DNA from 3 places in the Pseudoalteromonas simplex genome. Region 3 is predicted to be linked to each of the others. Evidence: predicted binding sites of a transcription regulator. Region 3 holds the regulator's gene; each other region holds the start of a gene.
The links. Region 3 encodes LexA, which represses DNA repair genes until DNA is damaged. Its sites were predicted from a motif close to TACTGTATNNNNATACAGTA; they were not measured.

Region 1 (3,869 bases), on a different contig from region 3:
TTACTCTGTGCATGCTGGGTTTTGCCTGTTTGCGCTGGCACTATTTACAGCCAGTTTCCTACAGAGATTGACCCGCATGGTCACTACGTTTTTTATTCACATGGTTTTATCGTTGAAGGGACAAACCCTAAGCCTGTTCACAAAACCTTTGGGGTTTATGATTTTGTGGCTGTAAAAGAAGCACTGGCAGATGAAAGCTATCATTTAATTGCCTATCACAGGCCAAAAGGTACTGAGCCATTTACGTTTGCGAAAAAACTCGCTGCAGATGTTGAAGCATTGATCAGTGTCGGTGTTGCTGAGTCGAACATTAGTTTGGTTGGTTTTTCACGGGGCGGGGCATTGTCGATCCTGGCGGCTAATGAACTTAAACGTACACATATTAACTTAATTATATTGGCAGGTTGTGCAGGCCTTATAAAAAATCACACATCAGTTAAGGCTTATGGCAAAGTGTATTCTATCTTTGAGCGCTCAGATCAGGTTGGCTCTTGCCAATTTTTAATTGATAGAAGTGACGTAACCAAGTTCGAAGAAATAAGCATTAATACAGGGCTCTCCCATGGCGCATTTTATAAACCAAAAGATGAGTGGCTGTTACCAATTAAGAAGTGGCTAAAGGATTAACTATGCCTTATTTACTGTTAGTTATTGTGATCAGTTTTTTGAGTGTGAGCTCTGTAAGCAATGCTGAGCCGTTTACTTTGCCACGTACTAATACTGTGTTACTTAAAGATAAACATACCAAAAACGAATACCCCATTACGATTAAATTGCCACGCAGCTACCAAAAGCAGAACCAGAAGCGCCACCCAGTTGTTTACCTGTTAGATGCAAACTACAGTTTGCCAATTGCCTCTGGTGCTAGTCGCTTTATGATGAATTCGGTGGCTATAGAGGAGGTAATTATCGTTGCAGTTGGATATCAAAAAGGTGTATCTGGGCTCAATAGCCGTATTTATGACTATACGCCATTTGAAGATAAAAATTGGCAGCGTAAAACAGGCGGAGCAAGTCAGTATCTAAACTACCTAAAACATACTGTATTGCCTCATATTGAGGCTCACTACAGAACAACCCAAAAAAGTACGTTAGTCGGTAACTCACTTGGCGGTTTATTTGCGGCTTATACCTTATTCACTGAGCCTTCGCTTTTTTCAAATTATATTATCGGCAGTCCTTCAGTGTGGTTTAAAGAAAACTCAATATTAGCTATGGCTGTAAAACCAGCTGCCAACACAACAAAAGTTTACATCGCAGTGGGTGAACTTGAAGAAAGCGAAGGTGAAAAAATGGTGTCGGGCGCAAGGCAATTAGCAGCTAAAATTAATAAACAAAGCGGCGCGCTGGTTATAACAAATTTATTTGTTATTCCTCAGGCACGCCATGCAACCGCATTCCCAACAACGATTACCCAAGCCTTAGACTGGATTTACCAGGTTAATGGTAACTAAAGAGCGTGACACTTTTTATATTTTTTGCCGCTCCCACAAGGGCACTCGTCGTTACGGCCTATTTTAATATCTGCAACTGGCGTTATATCACCGTCTAGGTAACGCCATAGGCCATCTTCTTTAATAAAACGCGACTTCTCGTGTAACTCACAATACAAGTTTTGATAAAAGTAATTAGCTTTAAATTCTACAAAACCTTCTTGCTCGTTATGTTCAGTATCTAAAACACTTAGCTTGGTAAAACGGCAGCTATTAGCAAAATCTTTAATTTCGCGAACAGGGTTAGCGGCTTGCTGGCTTTGTGCATAGGTACTAAATACATATTTTGCATCTTTTAGTGCGTAAGCACTAAAACGAGAACGCATAAGTTGCTCTGGCGTATCAGCTTGGCTTGCACCTGTATGAAAAGGCTGGCAGCAAAGCTCGTAAGTCGATTCGCTGCCACAAGGACAAAGGGAGTGTGTGAGTGATGTCATAACAACTTACCTAAAACTATAAATTGTTATTTTAACAAGCCTATTGTGGCTGCGGTACTAAATTGTTTAATTGAGCGCTTTTTGTAAAACAATAAAATTTAGCAGATGCCTGCTCAAGGTTTAAGTTCATCGAATCAAGTTGATGATTGTTTACAATATCTGTCCATGTGATCACAGCAGCAAAATTACCGTTATGTAATGCTGAACTAAGAACATACTCAAGATTAACTAAATGTTTTTGTCTGATCACAAGAAGTTTGCTGGTATCAATCGAACATGAATCTAGTAAGGCTTTACTAGGAACATGATCAGGAGCAATTAATAGTGTCCATGCATTTTGGCTATTGTAATGATGCAATACTTTTAACAGCTCAAAAGTTGCTGAAATTTCGTCTTCAATTTGAATTAAATTAACAGACGCTTTGTCGTTATCTTGTTGGTAGCTTTTAACTGTTCTTAAGGTAATTGGCTGTAACATAACTTTCACTCACTGGTTGTTTATACAGTATGTGTATACAGTAGTTTATACAGTGTTTTTGCGCAAGTACTTTTTTGCTATTTTTTAACCAATGATTCAGTTTAATTTTAGTCAAAATAATTTAATTGTTATTAAACAGTGCTTTACGGTTTTATTTTGATGATTGGAAAAGGTGAAAAATTTACCAGTAAAGATATACAGTATTTTATACAGTACTGTGTAAACTGTAAAATTTTGAATCTATACAGGTGTTTTGCATAAAAAAAGCCGGCATCATACCGGCTCTTTATCTTTGCAATTTTGCTATTTATCTAAGTAGGTATTTAAAAACTCAAGGTATGCATTTGAGGCTTTTATGCGGTTTTCTTTTTTAGTAAAACCATGGCCTTCATCATCAAATAATACATATTCGACAGGCACACCATTTGCCTTTACAGCGGCAACAAGTTCATCGCTTTCAACTTGTAAAACTCGAGGGTCGTTAGCACCTTGGATCACCATTAATGGCTTGGTGATGTTTTTAGCATGAAATAGTGGCGAAATGGCACGGTGACGTTCACCGTCTGTCGCTGGGTCGCCCATTTCATCATACAGCGCCTTTTTAAAGCTTTCCCACCATGGTGGAATCGAGTTTAAGGTTCTAACCCAGTTTGTTACACCAAATATATTAATGCCTACTTTGAACTCTTCAGGTTCAAAGGCAAGAGCTGCGGCGGTCATAAAGCCACCATAGCTGCCCCCCATGATGCCAATTTTATCAGCATCAACCCAATCTAGGCTTTGCAGGTGTTTTTTACCGTAAACAATATCTTGTAAATCGTCAGTGCCATGCTTTTTATCATCTAAATGGAAGAAGGTTTTACCATAGCCTGAGCTGCCACGGTTATTAACTGCAAAAATGGCATAACCATGATTGACTAAATGCTGCTGCATTGCACTATAGCCTGTACGACTTTGGCCGCCAGGACCGCCGTGCACCCAAACTAAAGCTGGTACTTTGTTGTTGCTGTTAGCTTGCTTAGGCTTATATAAAACCCCGGGGATTTCTAAACCATCAAAGCTTTTAAAGCGCACAATTGTGCTTTCAACCAAGTCATTTTGATTAATTGCATCACTTAATGTGTTGGTTAACTGTTTAGCTTTTGATTCTCCGAGTTGCCAAACAAATAGGTTACTTGGTGAGGTATCTGAATTTAAATAAAACGCCATGGTCTTTTCATCAGCTGAAAAGTTCACACCACGTAAGTTACCAGCTGGCAGCGATGGCATGGCAATACCTTTACCTGTGGTGGTATCAATTATCGACACTTTAGTGCTTGCGTCAGCATTAACACCGCTTACTTGATAACGACCAGATTTAGAGAAGTAGATAAAACTCACATCCCACTCATCTTTGAGGGCAGGGCTGTGCTCGCCGGTCGTTAAGTCATAGCGCCACACCTCTGCAAACTCACCTTTGGC
Region 2 (3,869 bases), on a different contig from region 3:
CTCGTGTCACCACCACCTGTTTGGCGACTTTGGTGGTGATGTTAAATCACTATTCAACAGGAGTCAGCAATGACTAACTTAACAATTCTATCGAAACCGGTTCGTAATTTTGACGGTAAATATCTCTTAAACGATTTGCATAAAGCTGCAGGTAATAACCTTAAGCACCGCCCTCAATATTTTTTAGCCGGTCAACAAATCCAAGAATTAATTAACGAGTTAGAAAAAGACGGAATTCCGGCTATTAGTAAAAAGCAGCGTATTGGCACATATGCATGCAAAGAACTGGTTTACGCCTACGCCATGTGGATAAGCCCACAATTTCACTTAAAAGTTATCCGCGCATTTGACGCCCAGCAACAAATGGCCATTAGCAAAGCGCCCGACCCACTCGACTACCAACGAATTCTACTCACCATAGAAAACGGCCAAACAACCCGAACCCAAGCACTCGCACTTGATGATATGGTGACATCATTCGATAAACTACCCAACGTCATCCGTGAGAGCATGGCAATACAGCCCTATCAGCTGCTCGAAATTGCCAAAGCCGCCAACGAAAAACTTAGCCGGCTAATCCATAAATACTAAGGCACAAAAAACCCGCTAATTAAGCGGGTTTTTCTTTAACTTTAGCTACCAGCTAGATTTTGTATTATGTCTTTCACTAGTTACATAGCTTTCAATATCACTAACAATCTCTTTGACTTTTTGCTCAGCTGCTGCACTTCTCTCATCGGTTACATACGAAACCGTATAGCTACTTTTATGGTCTGTATTTGTATGCTCTACTATTTTAGTAATAGCGCGGAATTTACCGTCTTTAGTATCGATACGAACGTTATATTTAAAGCTATATCGAATTACTCCCATAAAGTCAGTGCCGTTTTCAGCGATACCATTACCAATAATAGTGCCTGTTTTCGGATCTTCGTAATCAACAACAGACTCACCAGAAACAAAATACTGTGAAAACCATTGACGAGTTTTATTGTAAATTTCTTCTTGGCTTTGATTTGGAATGTTTACAACGTCTGTAACTTCTACAGGTTTATATTGAGTAGATTGACAACCTGCAACACCTGATAGTACGCCGACGAATAATGCAGTTTTTAGAATTGATGTTTTCATATTTTCCCTTTGTTATTTTAAGACTTCCGCGAGTGATTATGCAGTAAGTTAAACCACATTAAAATGATAAACATCAACAAACTTTAGTATTACTAAGTTTTGAGGACCTTACCTACTAGCAAACTCCAAACAAGGCTTATGAAGTCTGATACTTCTTGTAACAACCCCTTCTAAACAAAAATCATCCTCCGGTGAAACATACACTGGTTTAAATTCATCAGAGGCTGATAACAGCAACCGGTTATCTTTATCTATGATCTTACATACAAAGCACCCATTGTAGCTTGCAACAACAATATCACCGGTACTAACATCCACCGCCCTATCAACTAAAAGTAAGTCACCATCATATATTCCTACTCCCTGCATAGACTGGCCGGAAGCCATACCGATAAAGGTAGCATCAGGATGCTTAATTAAGAGCTGATCGAGCGATAAACCGAGCTCTTTGTATTGAGCCGCAGGAGATTCAAAGCCTGTAATACCAGCTTCGATATAAATTGGGATAACGAACATAAGTAACAAAACCAAAGTACTGTACACACATACAGTATAGTGAAAAATTTGATTGTCTGAAAGTGAATTTTGAAGTCGCTTGAACTTAGGCTTGCACAATTAGATTTTCTAATATGTTGTTTAGGAAAGGCTTTATAAAAAAGCTGAGAATTGCATTTGTAATAAGCGCTCTAACCGCTTGATTTTACAAAAGTATAAAAATGAGAAAAAATGCACTTTTTACTGTGTAAAAAAACAGTGGTAAATTTGTAATGTTACATAATTTCAATAGGTTAACTTAATTTTGAAGAAAATCATGGGGTGTCAGGGGTCGCAGGTTCAAATCCTGCTTTGCCGACCATTTTTTCTCTACCCCAAACTCTGTTCTATTCTTTATCCCTCTGTACTTCAAACTCCTTAAAAATACTGTTCACATTCACTTTTGCTCCTAGCTTTGCAGCGATTAAAAAGAGGCCTGCTAGTTTTCTGTGAACGAACAAGGCATCTACGGGTGGTGCGTGCCAGTGCTCTGAGGCGGTGCTCATTTTTAGGCCGAGCTCTTTAATTCGTTTTGGTAAGTCGCTATTTGCAAAATCATACTCACCTTGTTGACGCAGTGGCTCACAGGCGAGTAGAAATATATCAACGACATTATCTATATATTCTTGAGCAAGCCCTTGTTGAAAATAGCCAATTTGCTGCGCTGCTGTTGCAACGCCTGCTCTGTCGTTACTAATCGCTCCAGATAATAACTGTAAGTAACCAGCACTAATATGCTGAGGTAGTTCTCGGGTAGCGCCAAAGTCTAAAAGCACTAAGCGTTGATTGTCGATTTGATATTGATAATTAGCAAAGTTTGGATCTGTTTGAACTAGTTTAAAGCTAAATAATTCGCGTAAGAATAAACTGAGTAACTGTTCAACCGCTTTATTACGAAGCGCTTGCTCAGTGCTTGCCAGCTCATCTAGCTCTTGCCCTTCAACAAAGCTCATGACTAAAACTTGAGAAGAACTAAGCGAATCTACCACAGTTGGAATAAGGTAATTGTCGTCATCCTTTAAACACTCGCTGTAGCGTTTTAAAAAACTCGCTTCTAATTCGTAGTCAGCTTCGTTTATAAGCTGTTGTTTTGCTTCATCGATAAGAGGCTGTATTTCTACCTCTTTGGGTAATAAGCCACTGAGCTTCAGAAGGTAAGCTAAGTTATCAACATCACTGGCAATGCCTTTTGCAATACCTGGGTATTGCACTTTAACTGCTAACTTTTCGCCCGATTCTCGATAAGCAATATGCACTTGCCCTATTGATGCCGCAGCAAATGGTCTGAGTTCAAAATGCGATAATTGCTCTAGCCACGCATCCCCCCAATGCTCACGCATTACTTTAACTAGCTGCTTTTGTGGCATGGGCGTCGCTTCTGAACGCAGCCTTGCTAAAATTGCAGATAGCTCAGGAGTGAGTAATTCACCGCTATCCATAGATAACAGCTGCCCCAATTTCATTGCAGCACCGCGAAGATTTGCAAGCTGCTCTGCAAAGCGCTGAATATTCTTAGGCTGTAACAATAACTCTTGTCGTGATGTTTGCTTGCCCGTCGCCCATGCTTTTGTGCCTTCAAACAACATATTACCTGCGACTTTACCAGCTAAAGAGCCAAGCCGAGCAGCGCGTGAAAATCGTGATATTGGCACAGATTTTTGTTTATTACTCATATTGCTTCACACTATTAAATTTATGCTTTGAATACGTTAATTGTTCAGGTTTAGATCCACTTTGGCTTTTACTATCTACAGTCTTTTCGCCAAAAGTAAAAAGCCGCATGGCTTCCCGATGCGGCTATTTATTTAAAAACAACTTAATAAATCGTTTTATTAAGTGTTACTGCTTACCAGACATCAACTGTTCCATTAACTGACTAAAGTCGAAGCTAGCCGCTTTTTGTAGTGGTGGATATTTTGATAATGACTGAATATGCTCACCAAGTAAGTGTTGTACGGGCTCATTTAGCCATTGTTTAGCTTGCACTATGTCTGAACGGTCAGTTAAACCATCAAAGCTTTCAAACGGATCCATGCGTAAGTTATAGATAATCGGGAACTTTTGCTTTTCGTACTGAGCGTAATAGTTTTCGCTTGTTTCGAAATGAAGTTTCCACTGTTTGTAACGTACAGCTTTGATGCTTGATTCGTAATAATACAGAAAACTATCACGCGCACTTTCGTCTGTTTTACCTAACCAATAAT
Region 3 (3,869 bases):
TCTTGCTTAGCATCTGCAAGCCAATTAGCAAACTCATCTTCAGGTAAAGCTTTCACCACTACAGGCATAAAGCCATGATCTTTACCGCATAACTCAGCACATTGGCCACGGTACACGCCTGGCTCGTTAATACGTGTCCACGCTTCATTGATAAACCCAGGATTTGCATCCTTTTTAACCGCAAAATCAGGCACCCACCATGAATGAATTACATCGTCTGAAGTCATTAAAAAGCGAACTTTTTTATTGATAGGAAGTACTAGCGGTTTATCTACTTCAAGCAAATAATGTTCAGTTTTCTCTGCTTGGTTGTCTATTTGATCTTTAGGAGTAGATAGAATCGAGTAATAGGCAATGTCTTCACCCATGTACTCATAATGCCACTTCCACTGTGAGCCCGTCACTTTAATGGTGATATCGGCTTTAGAGGCATCTTCCATGGCAATTAAGGTTTTTGTGGCAGGCACAGCCATGGCGATTAAGATGACAAATGGAATGGCAGTCCAAAGTATTTCAACTTTTGTACTTTCATGAAATTGGGCAGGCTTGGCCCCTTTGGATTTACGGTGGTGTATTAAAGCCCAAAACATCACCGCAAATACGATGATGCCGATTACACAGCAGATAATAAATATCGTCATATGTAACTCATAAACATTATTACTTATATCGGTCACCCCTTTACGCATATTGTATTGGCTATTTGCCAATGCAAGCTCAGGAAGTGCAAACAATATAAGCCACAAGGCATAACGCAGTTTACCCATGTGACGGCTCCTTTAGATGCTATTGCAAGACGCAAAGCGAAAAGGCGATACAACAAGGTGCCCATTCGTTTTTCTTATTGTTCAGAGCGACTACGTATCATTTTGACCCACTTATGATACCGACCCCTTGACTAACACCTCGCACATTTTTGTGTCTTTTTATTAATTAGGTGTTAATACAGTGTATTAACCAATTAGTTAAAAAATGACCAATAAGCAAGTTTTAATGATAATAAATGTTTATTTTGGTGCAGAAATAACAACTATAATCAGCGCGTTATTTAATGTTTAGGAGTAAGAACGAAATGTAAAAAGAGAGGAAAACTGCGCCATATAAGGCTTTAAATGAAGAGTAAGGATTCACAAATCCTAAGTAAGTAGTAAAATTTCAGTGGCGCACCAAATTGAGTCAATTTGATGCACCAAATTGGGAACGTTTACATCCAGTCAGCGTTACGAATAACACCTACCGCTAACCCCTCGATGTTGAACGACTCATGCTCAAGGTCAACCTCAATAGGCGAAAACTCTTCGTTCTCAGCGTGTAAAAGTACTTTGCGACCCGCTTTTTCTAGACGCTTAACTGTTACATCTTCATCGACTCGAGCTACAACTACTTGCCCATTTTCAGCAACTTGTGTTCTATGTACTGCAAGCAAATCGCCATCCATAATACCAATGTCTTTCATACTCATACCATTTACACGCAGTAAGAAATCGGCAGCAGGTTTAAATAATGAAGGGTCAACTTGGCAGTGACTTTCAACATGCTCTTGCGCCAAAATAGGTTCACCAGCTGCAACACGGCCAATTAAAGGTAAGCCTAATTGCTCTGGCTCATCTTCTTCAATTAACTGAATACCGCGACTCGCCCCAGGCTTCATTTTGATCATGCCTTTTTTTGCCAGTGCTTTTAGGTGTTCTTCAGCAGCGTTGGCACTTTTAAAACCCAATGTTTGAGCTATTTCAGCACGCGTAGGTGGCATGCCTGTATCTTTAATAAAGACTTTAATTAGTTCTAAAATTTGCGATTGGCGTTTAGTTAATGGGCGCATACAACTGGTTTTCCATACAGTACATTTAACTGTGAGTATATACAGTTATTTGAAAATCGCAAATTTAAATTAACCCCATCATATTGCTACAAAACTAACATTGAACCACACCGAAAGATGCCATAAGGTATTAGCTTTAATTAGCAGGCTAAGGAAACACAATGAGTATTTGGCACCAACCAATCACGTTAGAGCTTTGCAAAGAGCTGGAACAAGGGATCACCGGTCAAGGCACTTTAATGAAAACTATGGGCATTGAGGTAACTGAAATTGGCGATGATTATTTAATGGCAACCATGCCTGCTATTCCTGAGCATCATAACCCTATGGGCATGGTCCATGGCGGAGCAAACGTTGTATTAGCAGAGACAGTGGCAAGCTATGCAGCCAATTTCGTGGTTGATTTCAATAAGTTTTATGCTGTTGGCCAAGAAATTAATGCCAACCACATGAAAGCGTCACGCAAAGGAACGTTAACAGCAACTGCGAGACCGCTGCATTTAGGTAAGCGAACTTCTGTTTGGGATATTAAAATTACCAATGCCGCAGGAGAGCTTTGCTGCGTATCAAGAATGACCGCAGCTGTTGTAGAGCGATAAATTCAGGCTATTTTTCGACAGGATAAATAGTAATTTCAATCCCTGCGCCAATTGCAGAGATACGTAACAAGGTATCGGCATGCAGGGGTTGGTTAAAGCATTTAGGCGAATTACCTGATTCAAAGCCTATATCAAATGTACGCTTTGAGCACGATAACCACTGTTTTAATGCATTGCGCGAGCAAGACTCAATAAGCTCGCAAAGCTGATTAATGGCTTTATCTGGAGAGCTGATATCTGCGGTTGCTTCAATACGTGCTAGTTGGCGGTATTCATCTTGGTCATAATGTAAAACCATGGCGTTTTTCTTCAAATCAGCAACAAGCGCACTAATATCGTGCTTTGATTCAAGCTCCAGATCTACATTTAAAAATTGAATTTCCGACATACTCTCGTTTTTACCCTCTATTGATATCGACTGAAACTTTAACTCAGTTTTGTATATATACCAAATCTAGAATACAGTTAATGCGACATTATGCCGCATTGGCAATCTAGCTAAACAACCTAAAATAGCGCCCACATAACAATAATAACGGGGTAATTATGAATAAACGCCTGTTTAAGTATGCTCGTAAAGGGCATAAATGGCTTGGTTATTTACTTGCTTTACAGATCTTTTTTTGGCTTTTAGGTGGGCTTGTGATGAGCTCATTACCACTTGAAAAAGTGCATGGTAAGCATCTGGCTAATCGCAGTTTAAGTAGCCCATTTTTATTGTCGGACTACCCTGCTTCAATTGATAAAATAACAGCGCAATTTGAGCAAATCGAAGGTATTAAATATAGCCACTTTCTAAATACACCGATTATAGAAGTAACAACCTCTAGCGGTACATTCAACTTTGATGGTAGAACAGGTGCTAAAATGCCTGCACCGAGTAAAGCGCAAATCATTGAAAATGCGCAAGCTCACCTGCTTATTGACGCAAAAATAACGCAAGCGCAGTTATTAACAAAAGGGCCTAGAGAAGTCGGTCACAAAGCCAATGTTTGGCAAGTAAGCTTTGATGATTGGCGATCAACAACCTTATATTTAGATAGCCAAACCGGTAACCTTATTACTGTGCGCAGCACCCTGTGGCGCATTTTCGACTTTTTCTGGATGCTACACATTATGGATTATGATGAGCGTGAGAACTTTAACAATCCACTACTCATCAGCTTCTCGGCCACCAGCGTACTATTTTGTATTACAGGAGTTCTCTTGTTACTACAAAACGTTCGAATTAAACGTAAAAAGCCAGCTACACGTGTTGGTCAATCAAAATAGGATTGCCATCTGGGTCGGTGATAATAAAACTCGCGTCACCGGCCTTTTGTATTTCTAATCCTTGTTGCTGAAATTGTGCAGCTAATTGCTCAAAGGTTGCAAATTCATCCAAAGCTTCAGCATTTTGATCCCACCCTGGGTTAAAGGTCAGCATGGTTTTGTCGAACATACCTTGA

Region 1: the regulator LexA is predicted to act here: its motif matches at 2,432-2,451, upstream of IRQ78_RS06155 (SulA-like leucine-rich domain-containing protein).
Region 2: the regulator LexA is predicted to act here: its motif matches at 1,665-1,684, upstream of IRQ78_RS12435 (LexA family protein).

Annotation. Positions count from the first base shown of each region.
Region 1 covers NZ_JADILN010000002.1:510,955-514,823, reverse strand. Annotated here, with positions in the region: gene IRQ78_RS06170 (alpha/beta fold hydrolase) at 1-627, shown strand, start outside; gene IRQ78_RS06165 (alpha/beta hydrolase) at 630-1,454, shown strand; gene IRQ78_RS06160 (YchJ family protein) at 1,451-1,930, opposite strand; gene IRQ78_RS06155 (SulA-like leucine-rich domain-containing protein) at 1,971-2,408, opposite strand; gene IRQ78_RS06150 (S9 family peptidase) at 2,712-3,869, opposite strand, start outside.
Region 2 covers NZ_JADILN010000005.1:194,204-198,072, forward strand. Annotated here, with positions in the region: gene IRQ78_RS12425 (KilA-N domain-containing protein) at 70-591, shown strand; gene IRQ78_RS12430 (DUF4468 domain-containing protein) at 637-1,131, opposite strand; gene IRQ78_RS12435 (LexA family protein) at 1,240-1,647, opposite strand; gene IRQ78_RS12440 (ABC1 kinase family protein) at 2,013-3,338, opposite strand; gene IRQ78_RS12445 (arylsulfatase) at 3,505-3,869, opposite strand, start outside.
Region 3 covers NZ_JADILN010000009.1:53,216-57,084, reverse strand. Annotated here, with positions in the region: gene coxB (cytochrome c oxidase subunit II) at 1-767, opposite strand, end outside; gene lexA (transcriptional repressor LexA) at 1,205-1,822, opposite strand; gene IRQ78_RS15735 (PaaI family thioesterase) at 1,984-2,421, shown strand; gene IRQ78_RS15730 (hypothetical protein) at 2,429-2,809, opposite strand; gene IRQ78_RS15725 (hypothetical protein) at 2,968-3,693, shown strand; gene IRQ78_RS15720 (VOC family protein) at 3,668-3,869, opposite strand, start outside.